Regions from separate parts of the Bradyrhizobium sp. Cp5.3 genome, predicted to be linked through region 2. Evidence: predicted binding sites of a transcription regulator. Region 2 holds the regulator's gene; each other region holds the start of a gene.
What was found. Region 2 encodes HrcA, which represses chaperone genes, less so after heat shock. Its sites were predicted from a motif close to GTTAGCACTCNCNNNNNGNGAGTGCTAAC; they were not measured.
Positions count from the first base shown of each region.

Region 1: a site for HrcA is predicted at 3,785-3,813, ahead of groES (co-chaperone GroES). Genes of this name have one in related genera too.
Region 3: a site for HrcA is predicted at 3,511-3,539, ahead of K289_RS0116185 (co-chaperone GroES). Genes of this name have one in related genera too.

Region 1 covers NZ_AUFA01000008.1:212,339-220,154, forward strand. Annotated here, with positions in the region: gene K289_RS0113245 (DUF2076 domain-containing protein) at 113-937, shown strand; gene K289_RS0113250 (L,D-transpeptidase) at 1,057-1,875, opposite strand; gene K289_RS0113255 (protein phosphatase CheZ) at 2,192-2,965, shown strand; gene K289_RS0113260 (hypothetical protein) at 3,068-3,589, opposite strand; gene groES (co-chaperone GroES) at 3,906-4,202, shown strand; gene groL (chaperonin GroEL) at 4,362-5,993, shown strand; gene K289_RS0113275 (hypothetical protein) at 6,139-7,350, shown strand.
Region 2 covers NZ_AUFA01000020.1:111,631-119,446, forward strand. Annotated here, with positions in the region: gene K289_RS0125065 (YraN family protein) at 1-308, opposite strand, end outside; gene rsmI (16S rRNA (cytidine(1402)-2'-O)-methyltransferase) at 295-1,248, opposite strand; gene K289_RS0125075 (penicillin-binding protein activator) at 1,588-2,844, shown strand; gene hemW (radical SAM family heme chaperone HemW) at 2,955-4,109, opposite strand; gene rdgB (RdgB/HAM1 family non-canonical purine NTP pyrophosphatase) at 4,096-4,731, opposite strand; gene rph (ribonuclease PH) at 4,742-5,455, opposite strand; gene hrcA (heat-inducible transcriptional repressor HrcA) at 5,607-6,695, shown strand; gene grpE (nucleotide exchange factor GrpE) at 6,793-7,407, shown strand; gene pncA (bifunctional nicotinamidase/pyrazinamidase) at 7,565-7,816, opposite strand, start outside.
Region 3 covers NZ_AUFA01000010.1:80,587-88,402, reverse strand. Annotated here, with positions in the region: gene K289_RS0116205 (LysR family transcriptional regulator) at 1-105, shown strand, start outside; gene lepB (signal peptidase I) at 209-955, shown strand; gene K289_RS0116195 (GIY-YIG nuclease family protein) at 1,028-1,315, opposite strand; gene groL (chaperonin GroEL) at 1,468-3,108, opposite strand; gene K289_RS0116185 (co-chaperone GroES) at 3,154-3,468, opposite strand; gene K289_RS0116180 (usg protein) at 3,834-4,121, shown strand; gene K289_RS0116175 (cupin domain-containing protein) at 4,295-4,843, shown strand; partial or broken gene K289_RS53080 (nucleoside transporter C-terminal domain-containing protein) at 5,056-5,157, opposite strand; gene K289_RS0116170 (rhomboid family intramembrane serine protease) at 5,325-6,542, shown strand; gene K289_RS0116165 (NupC/NupG family nucleoside CNT transporter) at 6,737-7,816, opposite strand, start outside.

The sequences.
Region 1 (7,816 bases), on a different contig from region 2:
CAGGCTGCCGGGCAGCTTGTCGCATACGGAAATTTAATCCGCAGGCCACTGTTGGGGCCACATTGGAACCCTACATCTTCGACGCGCATGTTTCGCGCGAGGGAGACTGACCATGACGCCGCAGGAACGCCAGCTCGTCGACGAGCTTTTCGATCGGCTTTCGAAACTCGAGAATGCACCGCGCGATCCCGATGCGATCGCCGCGATCTCCGATGGCCTGCGCAAGGCGCCCGGCGCGATCTATGCGCTGGTGCAGACCGTGCTGTTGCAGGACGAGGCGCTGAAGCGCGCCCATGCCCGCATCCAGGAGCTGGAGGCGGCCCACGCGCCGGAGCAGGCGCAGTCCGGCGGCTTCCTGGACTCCATGCGCGAGTCGCTGTTCGGCGCGAGCCCCTCGCGCGGCTCGGTTCCGAACGTGCCGCCGCGTGACTCGCGGCCGGTGTGGAACACCGGCCAGGCGATGCAGCAAACGCAGCCGGGTTACGGCCAGCCGCCCTACGGACAGGCTTATGGTCAGGGCCAGGGCTATGGCGCCCCGCCGGTCGGCGGTGGCGGCGGCTCCTTCCTCGGCACGGCCGCGGCCGCGGCCGCAGGCGTCGTCGGCGGCTCGCTGCTGCTCTCAAGCATCCGCAACATGATGGGCGGACCGCATCAGCAGGCCTTTGGCGATACCAGCATCGCCGGGGACCGCGGCGGCGGCAGCCCGTGGGGCGGCAGCGACCAGTCCGGCGGCTCGCTCGCGCGCGATGCCGGCCTCAACGATATCGGCTCGAACCGCAGCGACGATTCCCGACAGGGCTTCGTCGACCAGGCGTCGAACAACGATCGCAATGACAACGATCAGAACTACGACGACGATCACGACGACGACAACACGGACATGGCCGACGACAGCGATTTCGGCGGCGACGACGATGGCGGCAGCGATTACGCGTAATGCTACTCTTCCTACGTCAAACAAAACGGCCGCCGATAAGGCGGCCGTTCTCGTTTAATGCCCAGAACTCTTCCCTTCTCCCCTTACAAGGGGAGAGGGTAAGGAGCGAGCGCTTGGCCTCACATCACCACGACCTTGGTGCCGACATTGACGCGGCCATAGAGGTCGATGACGTCCTCGTTGCGCATGCGGATGCAGCCCGAGGAGACGTTGGTGCCGATGGTCCAGGGCTCGTTGGAGCCGTGGATGCGGTAGAGCGTCGAGCCCAGATACATCGCGCGCGCGCCGAGCGGGTTTTCAGGACCGCCCTCCATGTGCCGCGGCAGGTCGGGACGGCGGGCGATCATCTCGGCCGGCGGTGTCCAGTCCGGCCATTCGCGCTTGGCCGTGATCGACTTCACGCCGGTCCAGGTAAAGCCCTCGCGTCCGACGCCGATGCCGTAGCGCAGCGCCCTGCCGTTGCCTTCGACGAGATAGAGGAACTTGTTCGAAGAATCGACCACGATGGTGCCGGCAGTTTCCCTGCCGCTATAGTCAACGAGTTGTTTCTCGAATTTCGGATCGAACGGACGCTGCCGCGGGTCGATCCCCTCCTGTTGAACCGCGCCCTGCATCTGCGGGTCACCGCCCATCGGCGGCATACGGCGCTGGTCGTAATAGGCCGGCTGCTGCTGATACATCGGCTGCTGTTGCTGCGGATAATAGGTCCGGCCGCGCCCGGGGGCATCGCCGAACAAGAACTCGATGAAGCCGCCGCCCATGTTCGAATTCATGTTCGAGTTGGAGGCGACGCGCACCGGTGCCGGCGGGACCTGCGGCGCGTAGAGCACCGCGGGCGGATCGTTCGGCACGGTATTGTCGAAGGCGCTCGCGCTGTCAGCGCCGGCCATGAAGGTGCAAGCGCTGCCGAGCAGCGCGACAGACATTCTCTTGAACATCGACGTACTCTGTACTGTTTCGTCTAGATCGCATTCGTCGTGGAGAGCGCCTGGCTGATCCGCGCTTCCCGACGTGGTCAATAGAGATCAAAAGCAAATCGGTTTGGTAAACGTATCAGGCGTTTCGATTCACCACGCTGTCAGCACGGGTGCAATTTGGCGATCAGCGTTTATTTTCGGTGAACGGCGAATTCGCATGGTTAATCGCTCCTTTGCGCGCCGTCGCCCGCGGCCGCATCACAGTTCCCGCTGTGAACTTCGTGTTAAATCGCTTCTGCCTACAAAGACGCGTGAGTGAGGTGGGGGGAGTATCCTAATGGCTGTTCACCGCAAACGTTTTCGCGTCGAGGAAGCTGTCGTCGGCGAGATGCCAATTCCTGAAGTAATCGACGAGGCTCTTCCGATGCATAGCGAGATCATGGCCGAGCTGCGCGCGATCCGTGCACAGATGGCCCGCAGCAGTCACGCAGCCCACGCCGCGCTGCCGCCGAGCGAAACCGTCATGGCGCAGGAAGTTGCCGATGCGCGCGTGATGCTGGAAACCTATCGCGCCCAGATCGAGCAGTGCGAGAAGCTCAAGGTCGAGCTCGACCTCATTCACGACGCCATCAGCCGCACCAAGCGCGAGATCGCGGTGCTGCATGGCAAGAGCTTCAACGGCGAGGAGATGGCCAAGGTCAATGGCGAGCTCGGCGCGGTCGTCGGCGGCACCGAGCAGGCGACCCAGCAGATCCTCGAAGCCGCCGAATCGATCGACCAGGCCGCATCCGCGCTGTCCAAGGTGGACTCGATCGACCAGCAGAAGCGGCTCGCCGACGATATCCAGGAACGCGTCATCTCGATCTTCGAGGCCTGCAACTTCCAGGACCTGACCGGCCAGCGCATCAACAAGGTCATGACCACGATGAAGTTCATCGAGCAGCACATCAATGCGATGATGGACATCTGGGGCGGCGTCGACGCGATCAAGGCGCATGCGCCGCCGATCATCGACACCCGCGACGAGGACGCCAAGCTGCTCAACGGTCCGAAACTCACCGGCGACGTCGGCCATGCCTCGCAGGACGACATCGACGCGCTGTTCGACTGAGCGGACGGAGATAGCGAAAATACAAAACGCCGGCTCTCGCCGGCGTTTTTTTGTCGTTGCGAGCGAACCTCGCAATGACGAGTGGTCAGGCCGCCACCTCGACTACGCCTTCGGCGCGCAGCGGACGTAGACCATGTTGCCGTAACGGGTGGCGGCGTCCTTGTCGATGAAGCGGGTGATCAGGACGCGGCCGTCGAAGGAGACGATCTCGCGATCCTGCTCGCCGGGGGTCGGACCGGACGGTCCGATATAATTCTTGCCGCTCGGCGAGCCCTTGAGCCGCAGTTCCTGCGGGGTCGCCTGGTCGGCCAGATGCATGATCACGCCGCCGGAGGAACCGGCGCCGATCACATAAGGATTCTTGCACTGCGCACGCGCGGCAGCTTCGGTGCGGGCACGATCGGCCGGGTTCTGGAACGAGGCGAGGCCCCAGCGGCCGACGATCTCGTCGGAGCGGATGCTCGCCGGCATTTCCGGCCCGGTGCCGGGCTCGGCCTCGGGTGCCGGCTGGGACGAGGAGAAGGACGGCAGGCTCATACCGCCGCCGCAGGCGCCAAGCAGCAGCGCCAACAATGAGGCGGCGGCCAGATTGGCAGCCGTCCGCGCCTGAGCTGAACTGATCATGGCATTCCCCCGAACAAGACCTTGGCCACACCCCTCCCGCAGCCAAGCGCAAAACCGCTGCCGGGGCAATGACGTCCTTTTATACGCCAACACCACGAACGAGTTTCCGAAAACACCATCCTATATCCGCCTCACCAATCGCTTAACCACCTTTGCTTGACAGGATCGCGGCCAAGCCATATTTCCGGGCGCACTATTAGCACTCGGAAAGACCGATTGCTAAGCGCGCCATTCGACCCTCGGAGAGGTTGGATGGAAGCTCCGCCCTCACCCACTTCCGCTGTTTTCGACAAGCGAGCCTCCAAAGGGAAACGTCATGGCTAAGTCCAAATTTCGTCCGCTGCATGACCGTGTCGTGGTCAAACGTATCGACGCCGAGGAAAAGACCAAGGGCGGCATCATCATTCCGGACACTGCCAAGGAAAAGCCGTCCCAGGGTGAAGTCGTCGCCGTCGGCCCGGGCGGCCGCGACGAGACCGGCAAGCTGATCCCGATCGACCTCAAGGTCGGCGACCGCGTGCTGTTCGGCAAGTGGTCGGGCACCGAAGTCAAGATCGACAACGAAGAGCTCCTGATCATGAAGGAGTCGGACATCATGGGCGTGCTGGCCTAAGGCCATCAGCCTGAACCGCCGCTGAATGCTCCATCGTCATGCCCGGGCCCAACCCGGGCATCCATCGTTCTTCGTATGATGATGAATTGCCGGCCAGGCCCGGCAATGACGAGGGAAAATGCGGCGCCCCATCGATCCAAGTTTTTCAGGAGTTAGAAAATGGCTGCCAAAGACGTCAAATTTTCCGGAGACGCGCGCGAACGCATGCTGCGCGGCGTCGACGTTCTCGCCAACGCCGTCAAGGTGACGCTCGGCCCGAAGGGCCGCAACGTCGTCATCGAGAAGTCGTTCGGCGCGCCCCGCATCACCAAGGACGGCGTCACCGTCGCCAAGGAGATCGAGCTCGAGGACAAGTTCGAGAACATGGGCGCCCAGATGGTGCGCGAGGTCGCTTCCAAGACCAACGACCTCGCCGGCGACGGTACCACCACCGCGACCGTGCTGGCCCAGGCCATCGTGCGCGAAGGCGCCAAGGCGGTTGCCGCCGGCATGAACCCGATGGACCTCAAGCGCGGCATCGACACCGCGGTGGCGGCCGTGATCAAGGACATCGAGAAGCGCGCCAAGCCGGTCGCCTCCTCCTCCGAGGTCGCCCAGGTCGGCACCATCTCGGCCAACGGCGATTCCGCCATCGGCAAGATGATCGCCCAGGCGATGCAGAAGGTCGGCAACGAGGGCGTCATCACGGTCGAGGAAAACAAGTCGCTCGACACCGAAGTCGACATCGTCGAGGGCATGAAGTTCGACCGCGGCTATCTGTCGCCCTACTTCGTCACCAACGCCGAGAAGATGACCGCCGAACTCGAGGACGCCTACATCCTCCTGCACGAGAAGAAGCTGTCCGGCCTGCAGGCCATGCTGCCGGTGCTGGAAGCCGTTGTGCAGTCGGGCAAGCCGCTCGTCATCATCGCCGAGGACGTCGAGGGTGAGGCGCTGGCGACGCTGGTCGTCAACCGCCTGCGCGGTGGCCTCAAGGTCGCTGCCGTCAAGGCGCCGGGCTTCGGCGATCGCCGCAAGGCCATGCTCGAGGACATCGCGATCCTCACCGGCGGCCAGCTCATCTCGGAAGATCTCGGCATGAAGCTCGAGAACGTCACGGTGAAGATGCTCGGCCGCGCCGGCAAGGTCGTGATCGACAAGGAGAACACCACGATCGTCAAGGGCGCCGGCAAGAAGCCCGACATCGAGGCCCGCGTCGGCCAGATCAAGGCGCAGATCGAGGAGACCACCTCGGACTACGACCGTGAGAAGCTGCAGGAGCGTCTCGCCAAGCTCGCCGGCGGCGTCGCGGTGATCCGCGTCGGCGGCGCGACCGAGATCGAGGTCAAGGAGAAGAAGGACCGCGTCGAGGACGCGCTCAACGCCACCCGCGCCGCGGTGCAGGAAGGCATCGTCCCCGGCGGCGGCGTCGCGCTGCTCCGTGCCAAGAAGGCGGTCGGCCGCCTCTCCAACGACAATGCCGACGTTCAGGCCGGCATCAACATCGTGTTGAAGGCGCTGGAAGCTCCGGTCCGCCAGATCTCCGAGAACGCCGGCCTCGAAGGCTCGGTCGTCGTCGGCAAGATCCTGGAGAACAAGTCCGAGACCTTCGGCTTCGACGCCCAGAACGAGGACTATGTCGACATGGTCGAGAAGGGCATCATCGATCCGGCCAAGGTGGTTCGCACCGCGCTCCAGGACGCCTCGTCGGTGGCAGGCCTCTTGGTGACCACCGAAGCCATGGTCGCCGAAATGCCGAAGAAGGACGCGCCCCCGGCGATGCCGCCCGGCGGCGGCATGGGCGGCTTCTAAGGCCTGTTCCTTCCATTACGATCGTGCGAAGGCCGCCTCCGGGCGGCCTTCTTTTTTGCCGATGATACCTCTCGCTTTCCAATTCAACCGACGGCCAAAACCCACTACGGTGGCGCGCCGATTCGATTGCTCGAGGATTTCATCGATGCGCGCGCCTCTGGTCTGCCCGACTGTTCTCCTGGCGGCTTTGCTTGCCGTTTCGCCTGAAGTCGCATCCGCCCAGATGAAGCTGTCGCCGAAGGCCACGGCACCTGGCGGCGTGGAGACGCGCTATTTCACCTCGATCGACGGGCTGATGGACGGTAATGCCGACGTGATCCTCAAGGAGACGCGGCAGGGCAAGACGGTCACCGCGGCCGTGCTCGACGTCTGCTATCCCGTCGCGAAGAATTCCGACCGCAAGGACCGCTTCGTCGCCAACCTCCAGGTCGCGGGCCAGACGCTGACCGGCACGACGCAGAGCGTCGGCGAGAAGGCGCTGGTCACCGTCAAGCTGCTGCGCAAGCCGACCGGCGACACCTTTGAATTCCGCGGCCAGATCTCGATCGGCCAGGTCGTGACCGAGGTCACTTCCCCCGACAATTCCGACCTCAGCGAGAAGGAATTTCTGGACAACCAGACCTCCGACGACGGCATCACGCCGCAGCCGAAGGATTTCACCGAGGTCTCGCCGGAAGCGATCGCGGTCAAGGTCAAGCTCGATGCGGCGACCGACGTCCTGAAGAGCCTGAAGGGCCAGGACGTCGAGGTGACGCTGGCGAGCCTCTCGGTCGGCTGCGACGCGCTCCGCGCCGGCGAGCAGACCATCAACATGTCGGTCGATCCGGAGCGCGCACCCGCGCTGCTCGCCAAGCTCAAGGCGATGCCGGGCGTCACCGCCGCAGGCTGGACCGCAGGAATGACCGAAATGGATCGCACCATCCGCTTCCCTGCCGCCGACTGGCGCGACGGCGACAAGATCAACCGCGACAAGCTCGCTACCGCCGTCTCGAACGTCCTGAGCAGGACGCTCGCAGCGAAGCCGGTCTCGCAGAGCTTCAGCCCGACCACCGGCAAGCTCAAGCTCGTCTTCAAACGGCCGAACCAGGATTTCCCCGCGCTCGAGCTCACCGACACGATCGAGGTCGCCGGCCTCGTCTCCGCGGACAAGCCGGGCTCAACCGACAAGCTCATGCTCTGGATCGGCAGCCCCTCGACCACGACCGCCGACGAGAGCACCGGCGCGAAGCTCAATCTGTCGGACGAGGCGGCGACCGACGAGGAGGGCGACCAGCCCGACGACAACGGCTCGGTCGAGGCGCTCGTCAAGGAGCTGAAGGGCCAGCGCTGGGATGCCGACAAGTCGCTGTGGAAATAGGCTGAGCCGCCACAGCCGTTCGCCGGATTGTTAAGATTCGATTCAGTCTAAGCGGCCATCATCGGTTAGCCGAACGTGGGTCGCATCATGCAAGACCACGAGCTGAGTACCCTTGGAAACATCCGGCCCGGGAATGTGGTTGGCGGCCAATTGCCGAGGCAGCCAGCCAGCCTGTGGGATCTCTTAAGCCACGATCGCGAAGAAGTGCTGGTGCTACGAGACCCCTATGGTGTTCGAGCGCGCACCTTTCTGCTGTTCACGATCGCACTTGTGGCAAGCTTTGGACTGGGATGGGCCGGGGGCCTGAATTGGCCTGCGTTCGCGAGCATGTTTGGCGTCAGCCCGATTGCCCAGAAAGCAGTGCCCTCATTGCGAGCTTCTGAACCAAGATCCGGGGGCAAGATTGAAGGCGCTCGAAAAACGGCCTCTTCCTCCGAGCAAACCGCACCCGCTTTCGTAGGAAGCA
Region 2 (7,816 bases):
CCTTGCGCGGCGTCGATGATGCGCTGCTGCTGGCGCGGCGTCACGGCAAAGGCGGCCTCATCCAGGCTCGCACGCGCCTTGACCTCGACGAAGGCGATCAGGTTGCGGCGGCGCGCCACGATGTCGATCTCGCCATGCGGCGTGCGGTAGCGTTTTGCGAGGATGCGATAGCCCTTTGCCATCAGATAGGCGGCGGCGCGGCTCTCGGCTGAGATGCCGGTGCGGAACGCGGCCAGGCGCTCGGGCGAGGCGACTTTTAGTTCCGTCGGCGTGGTACCATTGGTCTTCGCCCCCTCAGTCTTCGGCATCGCCGCCCCGCAGATCCTTGGCGAGCTCGAGCGCGCGCGCATAGACCTCGCGGCGCGGTCGCCCGGAAAGCTCGACCGCATGCGCCACGGTGTCCTTGACGCTGTGCGTGGCGAGCTGCTCACGCAGGAGATCGTCGAGCGCATCCGATGTCAGCACCTCGGCATCGGCGGCGGGCGGGCCGATCACCAGCACGAATTCGCCACGGGTCTCCAGCGTGTCCGCTTCGCGCGCAAGCTGATGAAGCGGGGCGCGTGTGATCTCCTCGTGCAGCTTGGTCAGTTCGCGGCAGATCGCAGCTTCACGACCGCCCATGATCTCGGCGAGGTCGGCGAGCGTATCCTGCACGCGGTTGCCGGAGTCGAACATGACCAGCGTCGCATTGATGCGGGCAAGCTCGGTGAGGCGGCTGCGCCGGGCTGCAGATTTCGGGGGCAGAAAGCCTTCGAAGAAGAAGCGGTCTGTCGGCAAGGCCGCCAGCGACAGCGCTGCCAGCACCGAGGATGGGCCGGGCAGGGCGTAGACCGCGTGGCCGGCGGCGCAGACCTCGCGCACCAGCTTGAAGCCGGGATCGGAGATCAGGGGCGTGCCGGCATCGGAGACCAGCGCGACCGAGCCGCCCTGCGCCAGCGCCTCCAGGATTTTTGGGCGCGCAGCTTCCGCGTTGTGCTCGTGATAGGGCTTGAGCTGAGCCGCGATGGCGTAGCGCTCCGTCAGGCGCCGCGTGATGCGGGTGTCCTCGCAGGCGATCACATCGACACCAGCCAAGGTCTCGAGCGCCCGCAGCGTAATGTCCCCGAGATTTCCGATGGGGGTCGCGACCAGATGCAGGCCGGGCGCGGCCTTCGGCGCGGCAAGGCGATGGGCGTCGATGGAAAAACCGCGCGGGGCGGAGTCCGCCGCACCTTCAGGCATATTTATCGGGGCCGGCTTTGCGCGCATAATGAGATGAACTTAGGCATGATCCGAGGGGCTGGGAACCAGTCCGCCGAAAAAGTTCAGGACCGACGCAGGGGCGGGGACGGACGGGAATGTGATCCATCGGGATCACATTCGAGAGGGAAACAAGCGCTGGCGCCATATTCGCGGCGGAAACGCCGCCTTGATGCTGCGTGACGGACGGCGAACAGTTGGCCGGGACGGGGAGGCGTTCGCGTTAGGCGGTCATTATCCTTTTGTTTTGGTTAACTATTTGTCGAGAGTATGCGTGAATCCGCGGCCTTGGTCGCGGCAAGACTGGTTCTGACCGGCCAGAAGTGGCCGGTCAAAAGAAGAGTTGCCATGGTGGGCCCGAATTATCCCAAGTTCTCTTCCGAAGAATCGGAGGAGTCTTCCGTTCCGGGCCCCCGTTTGGCGGGGGCGACCCGACGCAGCGCGCTTGGCCTGTTGCTCGGCGCGCCGCTGCTGTCGGCCTGCGCGGGCGTGCAGCAGAGCCTCAGCCAGTTCTCCAACCCCTTCAGCAGCTCTTCGCCTCCGGCCCAGCCCGCCGGGCCGCCGCAGCAGGCGACGACCGCCGGGACCGGCGGCGTGAAAGTCGCCCTGATCCTGCCGCTCTCGGCCGCAGGCAATGCGGGGCTCGCCGCGCAATCCATGCGCAACGCCGCCGAGATGGCGCTGGCCGAGTTCCAGAATCCCAACATCCAGCTCCTGATCAAGGACGACAATGGCAGCCCGCAAGGCGCGCAACAGGGCGCGCAGCAGGCGGTCGATGAAGGCGCCGAGATCATCCTGGGACCGCTGTTCGCGCAGTCAGTCCCGGCGGTGGCGCAGGTGGCGCGCGCGCGCGGCATCTCGGTGATGGCGTTCTCGACAGACTCCAGCATCGCAGGCCGCGGCGTGTATCTGCTCAGCTTCCTGCCGGAGTCCGACGTCAATCGCATCATCGAATATTCCGCGAGCATCGGAAAACGGTCCGTCGCTGCGCTCGTGCCCGAGAATGCCTATGGCAATGTCGTCGAGGCAGCGCTGAAGGCGGCGGTGCCGCGGCGCGGCGGCCGTCTCGTCGCGTTCGAGAAATACGGGTCCGATCGGGCGACGGCGGCGCGCACCGTGGCACCCCAGCTCGGCAGCGCGGATGCGCTGTTCATTGCCGATGACGGCGATGCCGTGGTCGCGGTCGCGGATGCGCTGACGGCCGCGGGCGCGAATCTGCGCAACATTCAGATGCTGGGCACCGGCCTTTGGGACAATCCGCGCGTCTATGCCAGCGCCGCGCTCCAGGGTGGCCTCTACGCTGCGCCGGATCCAGCCGGCTTCCGCGCTTTCTCCGGCCGTTATCGCACCAAATTCGGTGGCGAGCCGGTGCGCACGGCGACGCTCGCCTATGATGCAGTGGCCCTCGTCGCCGCGCTCGCGCGCACGCAAGGCACGACGCGCTTCTCCGCCGACGTGCTCACCAACCCCTCCGGTTTCGCCGGCATCGACGGCCTGTTCCGCTTCCGCGCCGACGGCACCAATGAGCGCGGGCTTGCGGTGATGAAGGTGACCACGGGTGGTGGTGTTGCGGTGGCCGGCTCGCCGAAGAGTTTTGGGGCTTAGCGCGCTGCCGTAGGGTGGGCAAAGCGAAGCGTGCCCGCCGCTTCAATCCAGTTTGCGGACAGGTGGTGAGCACGGCGCAAGTGCGCCTTTGCCCACCCTACGGCATCGCGTTACGCCGCGAGATCCGCGACCACGGCATCCAGAACCGGAAATCCGCTACTCGTCACACGCAGGCGGCCCGTCGGATCCACCGTGATCGCGCCTTCCTCGCGCAGCAGCGCGATGCGGCGGGGGTCGAGCGGGCGGCCGGAGAGTGCGGTGTAGCGATCGGGGTCGATGCCCTCGGCGAGGCGCAATCCCATCAGCAGAAATTCGTCGGCCCGCTCTTCGCTGTTGAGGAGCTCGTCGGTGACGACGCCATGGCCGGAAGCTTCGACCCGCATCAGCCAGGCTTCGGGGCGCTTCTCGGTGGCGGTCGCGTGCCTGATGCCGTCGATGTCGAGACGGCCGTGGGCGCCGGGGCCGATGCCGGCATATTCCTCACCACGCCAGTAGACGAGATTGTGCCGGCACTCCGCGCCGCGCCGCGCGTGATTTGAAATCTCGTAGGCAGGCAGGCCGAGCCTGTCGCAGGTCTCCTGCGTCACGTCGTAGAGCGCGCGGGCGACCGCTTCGTCCGGCGTCTTCAATTTGCCGGCCTGGTGCAGGCCGAAGAACGGCGTGCCTTCCTCGATCGTCAATTGATAGAGCGACAGGTGCTCGGCCGCTTCATCGATGGCGTGGCGGAGCTCGTCGGCCCACATCGCCGGCGTCTGGTCGGGGCGGGCGTAGATCAGGTCGAACGAATAGCGGTCGAACGAGCGGCGCGCGATGGCGACCGCATCGAGCGCCTCGCGGGCGCTATGCAGGCGGCCCAGCGCCTTCAGCGAGGCATCGTCGAGCGCCTGCACACCGAGCGAGACGCGATTGACGCCGGCGGTGCGATAGCCGGCGAAGCGCGTGGCTTCGACGCTGGTCGGATTCGCCTCCAGCGTGACTTCGACATCTTTGGCGACGGTCCAATGCTTGCCGATGGCGTCGAGCACCGCGCCGACGGTCGCGGGCTGCATCAGCGACGGCGTGCCGCCGCCGAGGAAGATCGAGGTGACTTCGCGGCCGGGCGCGCGCTCGGCGGTGGTTGCGATCTCGCGAGCGAAGGCCGCCGCAAAGCGCGCCTCGTCGATCGCGGCGTGCCGGACATGGCTGTTGAAATCGCAATAGGGACACTTCGACAGGCAGAACGGCCAGTGCACGTAGACGCCGAAGGCTTCCTTAGCGCGGCTCAAGGCAGATCTCCGCCAGTTTCACGAAGGCACGGGCACGATGTGACAAGCCAAGGCCGATCGGCGGCAGGCCGTGCTTCTCGACGCTGGTCATCTCGCCGAAGGTGCGACCGTGGCCATCCGGCAGGAACATCGGATCATAACCGAAGCCGGCCGTGCCGCGCGGCGGCCACACCAGCGTGCCGTCGACGCGCGCCTCGACCTCTTCAAGATGATCGTCGGGCCAGGCGACGCAGAGCCCCGAGACGAAGTGGGCCTTGCGCTTGTCGGGCGTGGTGGCGCCGCGCTCCTGCAACAGGCGCTCGATCTGCGCCATCGCCGCGGCAAAGTCCTTGTTGGGGCCGGCCCAGCGAGCGCTGTAGATGCCGGGAGCGCCGTCGAGCGCGTCGACCACGATGCCGGAATCATCGGCGAAGGCCGGCAGCTTCGTCGCCTTTGCCGCCGCGATCGCCTTGATCGCGGCGTTGCTGCGGAAATCGTTGCCGGTCTCTTCGGGCTCGGCCAAGCCAAGGTCACCGGCCGAGACCGCCGCGACGCCATGGGGCGCGAGCAGCTCCCGCATCTCGGCGAGCTTGCCGGGATTGTGGGTCGCGATCACGAGTTTTCCGGTGATTCGGCGGTGCATGGCCTATTGACTACGCCACGGCCAGTTTCTGCAAGTCCACGAGACGCGCGACGCCCTTGCGCGCCAGCGCCATCAGCGCCAGGAACTCGGTTTCCGTGAACGGTTCGCGTTCCGCGGTGCCCTGCACCTCGATGATGCGGCCGTCGCCCGTCATGACGAAATTGGCGTCGGTCTCGGCTTCCGAATCCTCGGCATAATCGAGGTCGAGCACCGGGGTGCCGTTGTAGATGCCGCAGGAGATCGCGGCGACATTGTCGCGCAGCACGTTGGCCTTGATCATGTTGCGCGACTTCATCCAGTTGACGCAATCGGCGAGCGCGACCCAGGCGCCGGTGATCGAGGCGGTGCGTGTGCCGCCGTCGGCCTGGAGCACGTCGCAATCGACCGTGATCTGGCGTTCGCCGAGCGCTTCGAGGTCGATGATGGTGCGCAGCGAGCGGCCGATCAGGCGCTGGATCTCGACGGTGCGGCCGCTCTGTTTTCCGGCGGACGCCTCGCGGCGGGTGCGCTCCAGCGTGGCGCGCGGCAGCATGCCGTATTCGGCGGTGACCCAGCCGCGGCCCTGGCCCTTCAGCCACGGCGGCAGGCGGTCCTCCAGCGTGGCGGTGACCAGCACATGGGTGTCGCCGAATTTCACGAGGCAGGAGCCTTCCGCATATTTGACGACGCCACGCTCCAGCGTCACGGGGCGCAACTCGTCGGGCGCACGGCGGCTTGGCCGCATGGGAAATCCTCCAAAACTCAGGGGAAAAGGCTGTTCGCGGTGCTTGTAGGAGGGGGAAGGGTGGGCGGCAAGGTTTTTTCGCCCCAACGCCGCGCTTGTCAGAACCCTCAGGGATGGACAAATTACAAGCATCTGAGAGGAGTTAACGTCTGTGGCCCATCACGATCCGATCCATCTGATCGCGCCGCACGCAGGCCTGGCCCAGCTCAACGAGCGTTCCCGCGACATCTTTCGTCAAATTGTCGAAAGCTATCTCGCGACCGGTGAGCCGGTCGGCTCGCGCAACATTTCCCGGCTGATCACGGTTCCGCTGTCGCCGGCCTCGGTGCGCAACGTGATGGCCGATCTCGAGCAGCTCGGCCTGATCTATGCTCCGCATACCTCCGCTGGCCGGCTGCCGACCGAACTCGGCCTGCGCTTCTTCGTCGACGCCCTGATGCAGGTCGGCGAGCTCAACGAGGCCGAACGCCAATCGATCCAAAGCCAGCTCGCCTCCGTCGGCCAGGCCCAGTCGGTCGAGGCGGCGCTGGACCAGGCGCTGACGCGGCTGTCGGGCCTCACCCGGGCCGCCGCGGTCGTGATGACGCCAAAATCCAATGCGCGGCTGAAGCATATCGAATTCGTCCGCCTGGAACCGGAGCGGGCGCTGGTCATCCTGGTCGGTGAGGACGGCCAGGTCGAAAACCGCGTGCTGTCGCTGCCGCCCGGAGTTCCCTCCTCGGCGCTGACGGAAGCCAGCAACTTCCTCAATGCGCGGATTCGGGGCCGGACGCTGGCCGAAGCACGACTCGAGCTCGAAACCGCGTTGGGACGGGCCCGCGCCGAGCTCGATCAACTGACGCAGAAGGTGATCTCGGCCGGAATCGCGAGCTGGTCCGGCGGCGAGAACGAGGACCGCCAGCTCATTGTCCGCGGCCACGCCAATCTGCTCGAGGACCTGCATGCGCTGGAGGATCTCGAACGCGTGCGCCTCCTGTTCGACGATCTCGAGACCAAACGCGGCGTGATTGACCTTTTGGGCCGTGCCGAGACCGCCGAGGGCGTGCGAATCTTCATCGGCAGCGAGAACAAGCTGTTCTCGCTGTCCGGCTCCTCCACCATCATCTCGCCCTACCGGGATGCCGCCGGCCATATCGTCGGTGTTTTGGGCGTGATCGGGCCGACGCGGCTGAACTATGCCCGGGTGATCCCGACCGTGGACTATGCCGCCCGCATCGTCAGCCGCCTCCTGGGGGGCTGACCGGCAGTTTAGGCCGATCACGGGCGCTTGATTTTCGTAGCTTTAGGCACGATATCCCAGCCAACAATCCCTTGAGACGAGTTCGAGACAGCAGCCGATGACCGATCAAAACCGGCAACCCGAAGACACGGCCGCGCCGACCGGCGAGCCCGTGGTGTCGAAGCCCTATGTGATGCCCGACGATCCCGAGCCTGGTTCGGTCGAGCTGCTGCAAAAGGAAGCCGCCGAGGCGCGCGACCGGATGCTGCGGACGCTGGCGGAGATGGAGAACCTGCGCAAGCGCACCACCAAGGAGGTCGCTGACGCCCGTCTCTATGGCATCACCGGCTTTGCCCGCGATGTGCTCGACATCGCCGACAATCTCCAGCGCGCGCTCGATGCCGTCCCGGCCGAGGACCGCGCCAATGCCGACCCCGGCCTGAAATCGCTGATCGAGGGTGTCGAGCTCACCGAGCGCTCGCTGCTCAATGCGCTGGAAAAGCACGGCGTGAAGAAGTTCGACCCGCAGGGCCAGAAGTTCGACCCCAATTTCCAGCAGGCGATGTTCGAGGTGCCTGATTCGTCGGTGCCGTCAGGCACCGTGGTGCAGGTCGTGCAGGCCGGCTACACGATCGGCGAGCGCGTGCTGCGCCCGGCGCTGGTCGGTGTCGCCAAGGGCGGCGCCAAGGCCGCGGCCGCCGCCAACAACAACGAATCGAACGGCGCGGCGTAAGCCGCGCTTGCCGCATTCCTGCTTGCGCAGACCCTCATGCCGAGCAGCTTGTGGGGTTTTCTCGTCATTCCGGGCTCGCGCTGACGCGCGAGCTCGGCCTTCGTGGTTCGAGACGGCGCTGACGCGCTTCCTCACCATGAAGGTCTGACAGGCCTTCCTAAGCGCTCACCACGATATCACCCGACTGAATCCGCTTCACGCCGGCCTTGGCCATATCGGCCCAGGCCTTGGCCAGCGAGCCCTGCGTGTCGATACCGCGGCAGGCGTCCTCCACGACATAGACCTCGAAACCCGCCTTGCGCGCGTCGAGTGCGGTCCAGGCGACGCAGAAATCTGTCGCCAGCCCCGCGACGAAGACGCGCTTGATCTTGCGCCCCTTGAGGTAGCCGGCGAGCCCGGTCGAGGTCTT
Region 3 (7,816 bases), on a different contig from region 2:
GACGTCTGGCTGCTGGTGCAGAACCATCTGAGGCGCGATCCGGCGACGCGTTTGACCATCGAGTGGCTGCGACTCTGTTTCAGGGACCTCGCGCACCCGCGTTGAACGCAGGTAAGGCGCCGTGCGACCAAGCTGGGGATTGCAGGGATTGCGCGCGTCCCTAGGTTGCGTAATCTCGCGGTCACCACAATCTCGATCGGGCAGGTGCATGACCACGCTTCAGGAAACCATCCGGCCGTCGGCGCAGTCCAGGGAATGGAAGGCGATCGTCATCCTGATCCTGCTGATCCCGCTGCTGTGGTCGCCGCCGTTCTTGATCCGCTTCTTTCTGTTCCAACCGTTCAACATACCTTCCAGCTCGATGGCTCCGACGCTGGTCGTCGGCGATTACGTGTTCGCCGCAAAATATGCCTATGGCTACAGCCGCTATTCGTTTCCCTATTCGCCGTCGTGGCTCTCGGTCCGCGTGTTTGTCGCCGAGCCCGGGTACGGCGACCTCGTCGTGTTTCGCTCGCCGAAGGATACCTCGGTCGATTACATCAAGCGCGTGGTCGGGCTTCCCGGCGACCGCATCCAGATGCAGCTGGGGCAGCTCATCCTCAACGACCGCGCGGTGACCCGTGTCCCGCTCAAGGACACGCCCGGCGGCTCCGTCTGCGGGGGCGATGCCGGCGCGAAGGTCAAGCGCTGGCGCGAGACGCTGCCGAACGGCACGAGCTACGTGACCTACGACTGCATCGACAACGGTTTCTACGACAACACCAACGTCTACACGGTGCCGCCAGGCCATCTCTTCGTGCTCGGCGACAACCGCGACAACTCGAGCGACAGCCGCGCGATGAAGGCGATGGGCTTTGTGCCGATGGACAATCTCGTCGGCCGGGTGACACGGATCTTCTGGTCGCTCAACGCCGACGGCGAGCCGCGGTTCGAGCGGCTGGGGAAGGTGCAATGAGGGGGCGATGTCTCATCCCGTCATTCCGGGGCGGCGCGAAGCGCCGAGCCCGGAATCCATTGCCCCACAAGCTCAGCTCGCAATTTGCGGATACAAGTCGATCCACTGGGGATTCCGTTCTTCAATGAGCCGGATCTTCCATTCCCTCCGCCACTTCTTCAATTCCTTCTCACGCTCTATGGCGGTGACGGGATCGTCGTAGATCTCGAACCATACCAGCCTGTCGACTGCGTATCGTTTGCTGAAACCAGCGACAACTTTGCTCTTATGCTCATGAATCCGGCGGACGATGTCGTTCGTCACGCCGAGATAGAGCGTGCCGTATTTCTTGCTGGCGAGGAGGTAGACGTAATAGGCCATGGGCGAGCTGTGAAATGGATTCCGGGCTCGGCGCTTCGCGCCGCCCCGGAATGACGAAGCATGATACGACCTCTGCGTGTATCATCAAGCAACAAAAACCCCGGCATCGCTGCCGGGGTTTCGCATTCTTGTCGTTCGCCAGAACGGCTGGATTAGAAGTCCATGCCGCCCATGCCGCCACCCGGGGGCATCGCCGGACCGGCGCCGCCCTTCTTGGGCAGCTCGGCGACCATGGCTTCGGTGGTGATCAGGAGAGCCGCAACCGAGGCTGCGTTCTGGATCGCGGTGCGCACGACCTTGGTCGGGTCGATGATGCCCTTGCTGACCAGGTTGACGTATTCGCCGGTCTGGGAGTCGAAGCCGTAATTGTAGGTCTTGTTCTCCAGGATCTTGCCGACGATCACCGAGCCGTCTTCGCCGGCGTTGATCGCGATCTGGCGGGCCGGCGCGGACAGCGCCTTGCGCACGATCTCGACGCCGGTCTTCTGGTCGTCGTTCTTGGTGCGCAGGCCCTTGAGCTGCTCGGAAGCACGGAGCAGGGCGACGCCGCCGCCCGGGACGATGCCTTCCTCGACAGCCGCGCGGGTCGCATGCATCGCGTCATCAACGCGATCCTTGCGCTCCTTCACCTCGACCTCGGTCGCGCCGCCGACGCGGATCACCGCGACGCCGCCCGCGAGCTTGGCGAGACGCTCCTGGAGCTTCTCACGGTCGTAGTCCGAGGTGGTCTCCTCGATCTGCGCCTTGATCTGGGCCACGCGCGCCTCGATGTCGGCCTTCTTGCCGGCGCCGTTGACGATCGTGGTGTTCTCCTTGTCGATCATCACCTTCTTGGCGCGACCGAGCATGTTGAGCGTGACGTTCTCGAGCTTGATGCCGAGATCTTCCGAGATCGCCTGGCCGCCGGTCAGGATCGCGATGTCCTGCAGCATGGCCTTGCGGCGATCGCCGAAGCCCGGAGCCTTGACGGCCGCGACCTTCAGGCCGCCACGGAGGCGGTTCACGACGAGGGTGGCGAGAGCTTCACCTTCGACGTCCTCGGCGACGATGACCAGCGGCTTGCCGGTCTGCACCACGGCCTCGAGCAGCGGGAGCAGCTCGTTCAGCGAGGAGAGCTTCTTCTCGTTGATGAGGATGTAGGCGTCGTCCATCTCAACGCGCATCTTGTCGGCGTTGGTGACGAAGTAGGGCGAGATGTAGCCACGGTCGAACTGCATGCCCTCGACGACGTCGAGCTCGGTCTCGAGCGACTTGGCTTCCTCGACGGTGATGACACCCTCGTTGCCGACCTTCTTCATGGCGTCGGAGAGGAACTTGCCGATCTCCGCGTCGCCGTTGGCGGAGATGGTGCCGACCTGGGCGATCTCGTCGTTCGAGGTGACCTTCTTCGAGTTCTTCTCGAGGTCGGCCACGACGGCTTCGACCGCGAGGTCGATACCGCGCTTCAGGTCCATCGGGTTCATGCCGGCGGCGACCGACTTGGCGCCTTCCTTCACGATCGCAGCCGCGAGCACGGTCGCGGTGGTGGTGCCGTCGCCGGCCGCGTCAGCGGACTTGGAGGCGACTTCGCGCACCATCTGCGCGCCCATGTTCTCGAACTTGTCCTCGAGCTCGATCTCCTTGGCGACGGTGACGCCGTCCTTGGTGATGCGCGGAGCGCCGAACGACTTGTCGAGCACGACGTTGCGGCCCTTCGGGCCGAGGGTGACCTTCACCGCATTGGCGAGGATATCGACGCCGCGCAGCATCTTGTCGCGGGCTTCAACCGAGAATTTGACTTCTTTGGCTGCCATCTGGATTTTTCCTTGAGGTGTTTGACTTGAGGGAGAGGGGGGCTGTTAGGCCGCCTTCTTCTTGGAATCGCTGACTTCGAGAACGCCCATCACGTCGCTCTCCTTCATGATCAGCAGGTCCTGGCCGTCGATCTTGACTTCGGTGCCGGACCACTTGCCGAACAGCACGCGGTCGCCGACCTTCAGGTCGATCGGGATCAGCTTGCCAGCCTCGTCGCGGCCACCGGGGCCAACGGCGACGACTTCGCCCTGGGAGGGCTTTTCCTTGGCAGTGTCGGGAATGATGATGCCGCCAGCGGTCTTCTCTTCTGCGTCGATGCGCTTGACCACGACGCGGTCGTGAAGCGGACGGAATTTCATGCAGTCCTCCTAAGTAGTTGCACGAGTTGGAGATTTTCAGGTGTTAGCAATCGCTGCCCGCGAGTGCTAGCACGAGCGAGGCTGAAATAGGACAGGAATTTTGCGGGGGCAAGGGCTTGTAGCAGAAAAATCAGCAGTCCCAAGCGCGCTCTGCCAATTTCTCTTTACCATCGTTAACCCGTATTAGCACGGGCATGCATCTGCTGCTAACGCATTGAATTTCAACAGCTTGTTAAACCTTTGGGCTTGAGATGGATTGTCAGTTTGCGTCACATTTCTCTCATGTGAGCGCATCTCCGCCGGGTGGCTCCCGGGGCACGGATCAAGCCACCCGCTGAATATGCGCTCCTGCAAAGGAGGTTGGCATGGGCTTACGGGTTGGGGGCGTTTCCGAGGACTTCCGGAAACAGATGCTGGGTTACGGGCTGACGACGGCGCAAATTCTCTATCGGATGCCGGATCACCCCTCGCTGCTGCAGACCTACGTCTGGCAGAACTACGATGTCTTCCCGAAATTCCCGGCGCTGACCGACTTCCTGGCATTCTGGGAGGAGAAGCTCGACGGCCCGCTATTCTCGGTGACCGTAGCGCACTCCAAGCTGATCAAGCCCGCCGAGCTGCGCGCCGTGGACGGGGTGTTCAGGTTGCATTGACGCCGGACGCGGCGCCGTAGCACTGGTAGGGTGGGCAAAGGCGCGCTCGTGCGCGCCGTGCCCACCATCTCTCCACGATCGCATTTGCATGGTGGGCACGCTCCGCTTTGCCCACCCTACGATTTCTCATTTCTGTGCTAGCCTCTTGTCTATAACAACAACGGGAGGCAGCCATGGCCAAGTCCAAGAAGCCGGCATCGCGCAGCGCCGCGCAGTCCGCGGTTCGGAAGAAGTGGAGCGGCAACAAGACCGCGGCGCGGTCCACCGCACGCAAGACGGTGAAGGCGAAGGCCCGCACGACAGCGGCCAAGTCAACTGCCAGGAAACCTGCACGGCCCAAGCAGCGCATTGCCGTCAGCCATCACCGCGAAGAAGATTTCAAGGCCGACGGCCTGCGCGCCTACGCCCAGTATCGCGACCTCGGCATTTCCGCCGCAACCCACGGTCTCGCGCAAGCGCATGTCATTCGCCTGCTGCCGCCGTGCAATCCGGCCGAGGTCTCGAAGCTTCACTATCACGACGTCGAATTCCAGATGGTCTATGTGCTCAAGGGCTGGGTGAAGACCTACATGGACGGGCAGGGCGAGACCATGATGATGCAAGGCAGCGCCTGGACCCAGCCGCCGAAGATCAAGCACATGATCCTCGACTATTCGGACGACGTCGAACTGCTGGAGGTGATCCTGCCGGCGGAGTTCAAGACGGTGGAGTTGAAGGCGTAGGCCGCTTCAGGAAGGGCGCACACGTCTCTCCGCTCGTCATTCCGGGGCGCGCGTAGCGCGAGCTCTGATGCGCAATTGCGCATCAGAGAATCCATCGGGCCGCATCACACGCGGCAAAATGGATTCCGGGCTCGCCGCTTCGCGGTACCCGGAATGACGGGTGGAGAGAGACTACGCCAGCCCCGCGCGATCGCCCCCATCAAACACGTCGTCAGCGGCGTCGGCGACAGCTTTGAGAAGTCGACATAGGCGACCAGTTCGTTGAGCACGGTCTTGGTGCCCATCAGGCTGCCAGCGGTCACGGCCTGATCCCAGATACTGCGGTCATGTGGCAGTACAGGCGATCGCTAGAATGCGCCCGATCCGCGAAACCGGGCAGTTACCTATCGGATGATTTCAGCCGCCGCGCAGGGCGGCCGCTAACCTGTTGAAAATACCCCTCGCGTCAACTCAAGGCTGTGAAAATGCGGGAAATGCTTTCATGGCGACCAACACTTTTGGCCGACGCGGCGCGGTGGCGCCACCCCCAAGAGCATCGTTTCAACCCGTCGCCGCGCCGATTGCTTCAGCGGTCGTGCGCGACCGCGCTCGGTCCTTGTCCAGTGAGGGGACGCTTTTTGGCGACAACAAGCTTCTGGCCGATATCCCTTTCCTCACCATTGGCCTGATTTTCGGTCTGCTCCTGATCTTCGCTCTGCAACGCAGTCTGGCCATCGACATTGCGCCGGACGGCTCACTCGATGTCCACTCGCTGATCGCTCAGGGCGCGTCCGGCTATGATCTGGTTGTCGGAAGGGGAGAGTGGTGGCGGATTGGCCTTGCGCCGCTTCTGCATGGCAGCGATTGGCACCTCATAGGCAACGCCATTGCGCTGTTCATCGTCGGCGTCAGGCTGGAGCCTCTGATCGGCCGTGGCTGGTTTTCGCTGATCTTTGTTGCCAGTGCGCTGGTCGGCGAGGCCGGCTCGCTCCTGGGCAATGCGCCCGGCGTGCCAGGCGTCGGTGCGTCCGGCGCCATTACCGGGCTCATCGCCGCGCTGTTTGTCGCGAGCTTCGATCCCGAAGCGGACGCCGATCAAACAATGTCGAGACTGAAGACGTCGCTCTTCTTCGGTGTTCCCGCACTGCTGCCGCTTGCCTTTGGAGCCTCCGGCAATGTTGACTATTTTGCCCATGCAGGTGGTGCGCTGGCCGGCGGCGCGCTTGCCATCATGCCGTGGCTCGTCTTCTGGTCCTATGACAGCCTGCCGCGGAGCGCCAGTATGACGCTGCTCGCAGGATGCGTCGGATCTCTGATCTGCGCCGGCTTCGCCGCTGCTCATTATTCGTCCTACATGGCCGACGCCGCGCACTATATCCCCGCGTCGGAAATGCCGGCGAATGGTGACGAGCGCGTCAGCCGGTCTTTCGATCTCGTCACCCGCTACCCGAAAGACCCGCGGGCTCATCTGTTCCATGCGATCTTCCTCATGGGACAAAAGAGCTTCGCTGCCGCCGAGGCGGAAGTGCGAACCGCCATGTCGCTCGCCGCATCAGATGTGGCGGGCGGGCCGGTGCGCTCCGCGGCGCCGGCCGTGATGGCGGTGGTGCTGTACGCGCAGGGACGGGACAGTGAGGCGAAGGCCATGGCGGCCGAGCCGTGCCGTGCCAAGCAGGGTGAGGTGCGTCGTATCTTGGAGAAGACGAAGTTGTGCGGTTGACCGGAAGGTGGAGCTGAAGGCGTAGGCACTGTTAGGAGGGCGTCCACTTCTCTCCGTTGTCATTCCGGGGCGCGTGCAGCGCGAGCCCGGAATCCATTTCACCGCAAGCGCTGACGCTCGATGGATTCTCTGATGCGCAATTGCGCATCATAGCTCGCGACTTCGTCGCGCCCCGGAATGACAGGCGGAGAGAGCTAACTCAACACCCCCACGATCGCGCCCATCAGGCAGGTCGTCAGTGTCCCCGATACGATCGACTTCAGTCCGAGCGCGTTGATCTCGTCGCGCCGCTCGGGCGCCATCACCCCTAAGCCGCCGATCATGATGCCGAGGCTGGCGAAATTGGCGAAGCCGCACATCGCATAGAGCATGATCAGGCGCGAGCGTGCATCGAGCGCGTCCGGCGACAGCTTCGACAGATCGACATAGGCGATCAATTCGTTGAGCACGGTTTTCGTGCCCATGAGACTGCCGGCCGTGACGGCCTGATCCCAGGGCAGGCCCATCAGCCAGCACACCGGCGCCATCACCAGCCCGAGCAGCCGTTGCAGCGAGATCGCGGCGCCGCCAATGTTGGGCAGCAGGCCGAGGATGGCGTTGACGAGATAGACCAGCGCCACCAGCACCAGCAGCATCGCGACGATGTTGAGCAGCAGCTCGAGGCCTGCGCTCGTGCCTTTCACGATGGCATCCATCGTGCTGGAGACCTCCATCTCGGGATCCTCCAGCGCGCCGCCGGTGCGCTTGTCGCTGGTCTCGGGCACCATGATCAGGCTGACGAGGATCGCAGCCGGCGCGCCGAGCACGGATGCGATGACGAAATGCGCGGCCGCATCGGGGATCAGCGGCGCCAGCAGCGTCGCATAGAGCACGAGCACCGTGCCGGCGATGCCGGCCATGCCGCCGGTCATCACCAGGAACAATTCGCTGCGGGTCATCTGCGCCAGATACGGCCGCACGAACAGCGGCGCCTCGACCATGCCGAGGAAGATGTTGGCGGCGGTCGACAGCCCGACCGCGCCGCCGACGCCGAGCGTACGTTCGAGCAGCCAGGCCATGCCGCGCACGATCGGCGGCAGTACGCGCCAATAGAACAGCAGCGTCGTCAGCACGCTCATGACCAGGACGATCGGCAGGGCCTGGAACGCCAGGATGAAGTCGGCTCCGGGCACCTTGACGTCGAAGGGCGGGGGGCCGCCCCCGATATAGCCGAACACGAAGGACGAGCCGGCGCGCGAAGCCGACGAGATCGCGCCGACTGCGTCGTTGATGGC